Regions from separate parts of the Paenibacillus sp. FSL H7-0756 genome, predicted to be linked through region 1. Evidence: a T-box and tRNA genes for the amino acid it is inferred to sense, from the RefSeq annotation. Region 1 holds a T-box; the other holds one or more tRNA genes.
The links. A T-box is a leader RNA that pairs with one kind of tRNA and senses whether it is charged. The one in region 1 lies ahead of NST04_RS11055 (valine--tRNA ligase), so its partner is inferred to be a tRNA-Val.
Positions count from the first base shown of each region.

Region 2: it encodes a tRNA-Val, which carries the amino acid that the T-box ahead of NST04_RS11055 (valine--tRNA ligase) is inferred to sense. The anticodon was not compared.

Region 1 covers NZ_JBBOVT010000001.1:2,495,639-2,499,850, forward strand. Annotated here, with positions in the region: gene NST04_RS11050 (stalk domain-containing protein) at 93-755, shown strand; T-box leader at 848-1,132, shown strand; gene NST04_RS11055 (valine--tRNA ligase) at 1,292-3,928, shown strand; gene NST04_RS11060 (bifunctional folylpolyglutamate synthase/dihydrofolate synthase) at 3,934-4,212, shown strand, end outside.
Region 2 covers NZ_JBBOVT010000002.1:1,492,111-1,496,322, forward strand. Annotated here, with positions in the region: gene NST04_RS23195 (helix-turn-helix transcriptional regulator) at 1-755, opposite strand, end outside; gene NST04_RS23200 (NUDIX hydrolase) at 818-1,240, opposite strand; tRNA gene NST04_RS23205 (tRNA-Val) at 1,435-1,506, shown strand; partial or broken gene NST04_RS23210 (Rpn family recombination-promoting nuclease/putative transposase) at 1,585-2,121, opposite strand; gene NST04_RS23215 (hypothetical protein) at 2,175-2,687, opposite strand; gene NST04_RS23220 (GNAT family N-acetyltransferase) at 3,024-3,554, shown strand; gene NST04_RS23225 (LytTR family transcriptional regulator DNA-binding domain-containing protein) at 3,647-4,042, opposite strand; gene NST04_RS23230 (cyclic lactone autoinducer peptide) at 4,060-4,203, opposite strand; gene NST04_RS23235 (accessory gene regulator ArgB-like protein) at 4,163-4,212, opposite strand, start outside.

The DNA of each region.
Region 1 (4,212 bases):
AGCCGGGGGTAATAGTCACTACCGGCCTACATACATTACACATTCAGGCAGCTATGCGCTGGTACACTACTTCTGGAAGGATGATCATTCACATGAAGAGAAAAGTGGCAGCCACTGCGGCCGCACTAAGCTTGACGCTCACAGTCTCGGCCGGTGTCTATGCCGCCAGCAATCTGCAGGAGATCAAGGCGCTCCTGAACAACAAAATCGGGATCGTCGTGAATGGCCAGGCGTACACGCCCAAAGACGGCAACGGCAAAACCCTCGCCCCGATTACCTACAACGGCATCACTTATCTGCCTGTACGCTCCATAGGCGAAGCGCTGAACACCGCTGTTACTTACGATGCTGCAACCAGCCGGGTCATCATCGGTAATGGGGCTGCTCCGGCTGTCTCCTCCGGCGGCTCGTCCGCAGGAACACCAGCGGATTCTGTGAAGCGGCCGAAGAGCCTGCCGGCGGACTTCCCGCTTCCGGCGGACGCGAAGATCTTTGATCTGATCGAAGGCTCGGCGACCGGCAAGCCGTCCGCGACCTTCAGCTATACCACGAAGCAGGGGCTGGAGACGCTGGGCAATACGTATAAGGACTATTTCGCGCAAAAAGGAGCCACCTCCAAATCGGAGGAGGTCTCTGCAGCCGCCTTCCAGATTATTGATGCAGGTAGCACGTTTGCTGTTACCGTGGACGGGGCTCCCGGAACGGGCAGCCGCCAGGGCTTCAACGTGGTTCAAGTGATCTGGAGCGGGGAGTAAGCGCCAAGGTTCGTCTGCTGCGCGCCCTTTGTGTATATGCTGGTTGACTAGGGATAACACTGAATGTATTATTGAACTAAGTAATAACTAGCATAAAGACTGGGAACGGGAAGAGTAGGCGGTCAGCCCTTCAGAGAGCGGGATTATTATTGGTGTGAATTCCCGCAGGATGCAGCCCCCGAAGTCGCCCCGGAGTTGCCCTTCTGAGCTTGTCTTCATCATGAAGACCGGTTAGGATGCGGCCGGTTGCAGCCGTTACCCTGCATGAGTGTCGCGCTAAGCTTCAGGAACCTGTAGGGGAACTTAAGGCAGTGGTTTATTTTTTATTGGCGCGAAACAAAGGTGGTACCGCGAAAGAATGGCCTTTCGTCCTTTGAGACGAAGGGCCTTTTTGTATTCTCAGAAACCGCTAGCTACTCAATACATTTAACAGTGGAGGGTTCACAATGGCTGATAACAACAATGCAGCAGCAGAGCTGCCGAACGGGCAGGAAGCGGCAGAAGCTACCGCTTCAGCTAATCACAAGCAGAGCGACATGCCGACTACATATGATCCGGGAGCGGCAGAGAAGAAGTGGTATGCGTACTGGATGGAGAAGGGCTTCTTCGAAGCCGGCAAGCGTCCGGATGCGGAGCCTTACAGCATCGTGATTCCGCCGCCGAATGTAACAGGAATGCTGCATATCGGACACGCGCTGGATTTCACGCTTCAGGATGTGCTGATCCGCACCAAGCGGATGCAGGGATATGATACCCTGTGGCTGCCGGGTACGGACCATGCAGGGATTGCTACACAGACCAAGGTGGAGCAGAAGCTGCGCCAGCAGGGAATCTCCCGCCATGATCTGGGACGCGAGAAGTTCCTGGAGCAGGTATGGGCCTGGAAAGACCAGTATGCAGAGACCATTCATGACCAGTGGGCCAAGATGGGCCTGTCCCTCGATTACTCCCGCGAACGCTTTACCTTTGATGATGGAATGAAGAAGGCGGTCAGCAAGGTATTTGTGGAGCTGTACCAGAAGGGCCTGATCTACCGCGGGAAGCGGATTATTAACTGGGACCCGGCTGCCCGTACAGCGCTGTCGGATATCGAGGTTGAATACAAGGAAGTGAACGGGCATCTGTACCATCTGCGTTATCCGCTTAAGGATGGCAGCGGCCATATTACGGTGGCTACCACGCGGCCCGAGACGATGCTGGGCGATACAGCGGTAGCGGTACACCCGGAGGATGACCGTTACAAGCATCTGATTGGCAGAACACTGGTCCTGCCGATTATAGGCAGAGAGATTCCGGTTATTGCTGATGAATACGTAGATAAGGAGTTCGGCAGCGGTGCGGTTAAGATTACACCGGCGCATGATCCGAATGACTTCGAGATGGGAGTCCGCCATAACCTTCCGCAGATCAATGTAATGGACGAAGGCGGAGTGATGAATGAGGAAGCAGGCGCTTACCAGGGAATGGACCGCAGCGACTGCCGTAAGGCCATCGTAGCCGACCTGAAGGAGCAAGGCGTGCTGATCTCCATTGAGGATCATGTACACCAGGTTGGGCACAGTGAGCGTTCGGGGGCTGTTGTAGAGCCTTATCTGTCCACCCAGTGGTTCGTCAAAATGCAGCCGCTGGCAGAAGCGGCCATCGCTGCACAGAAGGACGGTGACGGGGTCCACTTCGTGCCGGACCGCTTCGAGAAGACGTACCTGAACTGGATCGAGAATGTCCGCGACTGGTGTATCTCCCGCCAATTGTGGTGGGGTCACCGGATTCCGGCCTGGTACTCCGAATCTACCGGGGAGCTTGTTGTTGCGCACGACGAAGAAGAAGCACGCCGCATCAGCGGGCTGTCCGACCTGAAGCAGGATGAGGATGTTCTGGATACCTGGTTCAGCTCCAACCTCTGGCCGTTCGCTACATTAGGCTGGCCTGACGGGGAGAGCAGTGACTATCAGCGTTACTATCCGAACAACGTACTGGTTACCGGGTACGATATCATTTACTTCTGGGTAGCGCGGATGATTTTCTCAGCCATGGAATTCACAGGCCAGAAGCCGTTCTCCGATGTACTGATGCACGGACTCGTACGCGATGCCGAAGGACGCAAGATGTCCAAGTCTCTGGGCAACGGCATCGATCCGCTGGATGTTATCGAGCAGTACGGCGCTGACGCCATGCGTTATATGATTACTACCGGCAGTACAGCGGGCCAGGATCTGCGGTTCCGTATGGAAAAGGTAGAGCAGGCGCGCAATTTTGCCAACAAGATCTGGAATGCCTCCCGGTTCGCGCTGATGAATCTGGAAGGCGTAGCCTTTGAAGATATTGACATTACAGGTGAGCTTGGCACAGCAGACCGCTGGATTTTGCACCGCCTGAACGAAACTTCCCGTGATATTACGCGTCTAATTGACTCGTACGAGTTCGGCGAGACCGGACGCCTGCTCTACAACTTCATCTGGGATGATCTGTGCGACTGGTATATCGAATTCGCCAAGCTTTCGCTGTACGGAGCGGACGCAGCCGCCAAGGCCAAGACCCAGTCTGTTCTGGCTTACGTGCTGGACCGCACACTGCGCCTGATTCACCCGTTCATGCCGTTCATTACCGAGGAGATCTGGCAGCATCTGCCGCATGAAGGAGAATCGATTACGCTGGCTGAATGGCCGAAGTACGATGCGGCGCTTGAGAATCCGCAGGCGGTATCAGAGATGAACCTGCTGATGGATATCATCCGGGCTGTTCGCGGTATCCGTGCGGAAGTGAATGCGCCAATGAGCAAGAAGGTCGAGCTGATTATCAAGGCCGGCAGCCAGGACACCCTGGACATTATTTCCCGTAACGACAATTACATCGGGCGCTTCTGCAACACCTCTTCGTTCGAAGCAGGCCTTGCGCCGCAGACGCCGGATAAAATGATGTCCGCCGTGGTTACCGGAGCGGAGCTGCTTCTCCCGCTGTCCGGTCTGATCGATATCGATCAGGAGATTATCCGTCTGGAGAAAGAAGTCCAGACCCTGAACAGCGAAGTGGAGCGTGTGGAGAAGAAGCTCAGTAATCAGGGCTTTGTAGCCAAAGCTCCGGCGAAAGTCATCGAAGAGGAACGGGCGAAGCAGGCGGATTATTCCGACAGACGCGAGAAAGTGCTGGCCCGTATTGCAGAGCTGAGAGGATAACTGACATGGAAGAGATCACCCGGAGCGGCGCTGCCGCTCCCTTAAGTTCTTATACAGAAGCCGTAGACTGGATCAACAGCCTGATTCCTTTTGGAATCCGGCCGGGTCTGGAGCGGATAGAGCTTCTAATGGAGAAGCTGGGACATCCGCACCGGAAGCTTAAGTTCATTCATGTGGCGGGGACGAACGGCAAGGGCTCAACCTGCGCCTTTTTAACCTCGGCCCTTATTCAGAGTGGATATTCGGTGGGGACCTTTACCTCTCCTTATATCACGAAGTTCACG
Region 2 (4,212 bases), on a different contig from region 1:
TTGGCCATCGAATTGATGTCGTAGACTACAGGCTCACTTGTACCCAGACTCTCTATGACCACACGGTTGACTCTTTTCCCCTGAATATTGTGCTGTTTCCACATCTCGGCGAAATCCGCACTGTCCTCCAAGAGCTGATCGACCATCTCCTTGTGCCAAGGATCATGCAGGTTCAAGTCATAATAGGTTCTGTACACACCTACTGAATGTAGGGCGAACTCCTCCCAGTTCAGCATCCGGCAGCGCAGCTCCAGATCCAGGAACAGAAGACGCATCATAATGCGCTCAGAAGCAGACAGACCTCCGAAATCACTAAGCACTTCACTCGCTTTATCATTCCAGGCCAGTACCTCAGACCGCTCATTCGTAATAAAAGACGGATAAGTCAATTGCCGGATAATATCCCGCCACTGCGGACTCAGCTCCGGACTGACCGTATCTATAGAAGCAAGTGTATCCGGCAAGCCGGGATTCCATAGCTCAAACAGATGCTTGCGCTCATCTGCCGACAACCGCAGCGCCTGACTGAGACTCTCCATGACCTCTCTGGAGGCGGTAACCTCCCTGCCCTGCTCCAGCCATGTATAATAAGTGCTGCTGAGACCGGCCAGAACCGCAACCTCCTCCCGCCGCAGACCTGGTGTTCTGCGCTGACTGTTCGTTTCCTTGATCCCTGCAGCTTCTGGCTGCAGGCGGTCCCGGCGTGATCTCAGGTAGTCGCCAAGACGCTTAAACCTCGTAATCTCATTGCTCATGAGCTGGGCCTCCTTTCAGCCAATCGAGTGTCTATTCTACCAGAAATACGATTAAGATTGATTCACAGATGCTTCACATATTCACATACTCTCGCATATAGCGTGGGGTAGATCCCCGGGTAGGTCACAGCCTGCGGCAGCTCGCTGAAGCTTCGAAGCTCCGCCATTTCGTACGGGGGCAAAGTTCCGAACCTTTTGACATCTGCATAATACAACATCCCGTAGCTCTCTGCCAGCTCATCACTTCTGACCGAATAGATGCATAGCGGATGCAGTTCATAATCTTCAGCGCCTGTCTCTTCGTAGAGTTCTCTTACCGCAGCTTCCCCGGGACTCTCACCCGCCTCAATATGCCCGCCGGCAAATTCCCACGTGGACCGCTCACGGTGCCGTACCAGAACCCAATCCTTCCCTTGCTTCATAAAAATCACTACATATTTGAGACTCCCCCCAGGGCACTCCGCTTCATGCAATGTTACGATCATGATAGAATTCCACCTTTTATGTTGGTTAAGGAACTTCCAGACAAGCGCCATTATTGTAATATACTATGGATGGGGTGTCGTGGGTTTTTGTCACTGCGGTGGTATGGAAGGGTCATGCTTAACTGATCATCTATAGCATATTTAAAAATCTCTTGCCATTCCCTTACGTCCTGTGTTATTATAAATTTCGTTGCAGGACGGTAGCTCAGCGGGAGAGCACTATCTTGACAGGGTAGGGGTCATGGGTTCGAACCCCATCCGTCCTATATATGGATAGCCTTAAAGAAACGAAGCCGATCATATGATCGGCTTCGTTTTTCGTTGTTATCATTGCAACAGTTTTATTCTGCCTTAGCCCCGTTCATCCGAGACGCCTCATCCCGCAAATACTTCATCCGGGCTTCATACTCCATCCTTGTAGCGGCATCCTGACTCAGGAACTCCAGCGTATCCATTGCTTTTTTCAACATCGGTTCATTCATGGTCAGCACCTCCCAGTTTGGTTGCTCAACACCCTTCAGAAATAATAACCAGTTGATCAGACCACCAGTTAATGGGACGGCCTGCTCCTCGAGCTTTGTTAATTCTATTACATGAATTTCCAGATCATTGTTCAGTGGAATCCCGGTGTGATCTTCCCGAAGGCGAAAGATATTATGATGGCGGTTATTAGGAAGACAGGAATAGTTCAAAATATTGATCGTTACACACTTCTTCAATTGAATGTAATCGTCGCCTTTTTGAATTTGGTGGTAATACATCTCACTCCAGTAGAAAAGTGTCCGCTTCTCCATATTATATGGATTGAATAGTTGCATTTCGATGTTGATCCGTTTGCCCTCAGCCGTCTTGGCTTTAATGTCCAGAATAAATTGTTTCTCCCTTCAAAGATCTATGAAACATACAAGCCCAGTTTTATATTCAGCCCTCCCATTCACCTGTAAGTTATCGCCATTCGCTTATCCACCAATACCACGCCGTCCGCTTCACCCTTACCGTTGAACAGGCCTGAAATTACATATATTTTCGTATCATCTTCAGCTTTCGCTGCCCATTCTTTATCATGCAAATACCGCTTGTTGATGGAATCGTAAGCATAATCCAGGTTGCGCTCCATATCCGTCAGATACTGATCGCCATAGATTTGTTTGAAGTCATCCTTAGACATGCCAATTTTAAAACCGCCAGTGGTTTCATACGTATCTTTCGATTCCTCCGCCAGAGTAATACCTGCCACTTTATCCTCACGGTACATAATTCTTACGCCAGAGCTGTACATGATTGAATTCGCAATATCCTTATCTTCTCCTTTGCCCAATACCTCTTCTGCTTCCGCGCGGCTCATACCATACTCAACCATGGCTTTATGATCGTTCACCTTTTGGATGGCTAAGTCTTTGGTGGTTACCCCGTCTTTGGAATCCGCACAAGCCGTCAATACGAACAAGAACAACATTACCAGTACCGTTTTTCTCATCATGCCCTCCCGGATGTTTTTACCTAAACCTTACCATGCTTGGAGGAATAAGAAACATAAAAAAGACTGCATGAGCACAAGCTCACACAACCTCTAATAATGACGGTTACGAATTTACAGCAATCAGGTCGTTACTGTCAGCGTCTTTTGAACACCGCCGTCAGGATCGCACACCAGATATTTAACTTTCTCCCGTGCATTCTATATAATAGAGTCAGCTTACACACGGAAAGGACTGAACTATGCGCAGATATCAATAGTTGTACCTCACCAATACCATATATACTTCATGGAGGTAACACTTTGATGATTACTGAATTACGTACCGAGCGATTAGTGTTAAGACAAATGAGTACCGCCGATTCAGCCAGCCTTTTCGCGATCTGGTCTGATCCTGAAGTCACCCGCTTCATGAATATCAGCAGCTTCACAGATGAGAGTCAGGCCGTAGAAATGATTGAGCTGCTTGGTAAGTTAGCCGATGAGAATCAGGCGATCCGCTATTCTATCATTGAAGCAGAATCCGGCCGGATTATCGGCTCATGCGGTTACAATATGCTGGACTATGACAATGCGAAGACAGAGATCGGTTATGACCTTAGCCGCGAGTTCTGGGGAAGAGGTTATGTGCCTGAAGCCCTTCGTGCGCTAATAGATTATGCGTTTGATACACTGGGCTTCAATAGAATAGAAGCAAAGGCTCAGCCTGCTAATATCAATTCTATTAAAGTATTGCAGAAATTAAACTTCTCGCTGGAAGGAACAATGAGACAGAGTGAGCGGTCCAACGGAACCTTCATTGACCTGTGTATGTATTCTAAATTAGCTGCAGATTAGGATAATCTGAACAAAGGCTGGCCCCAGGCGCTTCAGAATGAACAGCGCAGGGTCAGCCTTATTTTATATACAAGCCTTCATAAAAAATAAAGCTACCACTGGGGCAGCTCCACTAATTGAATATCCGATGCGGATGTCTTTACGTATTTGAGAATTTCTTTATAGCCCTTCTCTGACAGAAAACACTTTTGCTCGACTCCTTTGTGGTCTTCCCCAAAATAAGCAATATGAAACGTCTTATCCAACTGGATAATGTTAGAAACCTGAATTAACGTGTTTCTATCTGCTAGAACGAAATTATATCCTGAACTGGCCAGGGTATTAAGCCAATATTTCAGCGTACCTACTGTATAAAAGGTCTGATCGTACGTATGGACAATGATCCGATAGATAGTCCGTTCAAATTCCATAAAAGTTATTTTTTCAATATCGAGTGAGAATACACCAGTGTTTCCCTCTGTGTCTCTAGTAACAGATATCGTGCTCAAAGGGATCAACTCCAATGTTATTTAAGTAACTCTTCAGGAACCTCGGGTTGGTTAATGTAAAATACACTTGCTGTAACCAACACGATAAGGGCAGCGAAGGCAGACAAACCGGATGCAAGTTTATACACTACTGTGCGTCGTAGAGCCTGTAACCCCTTCATTCTCAGTTC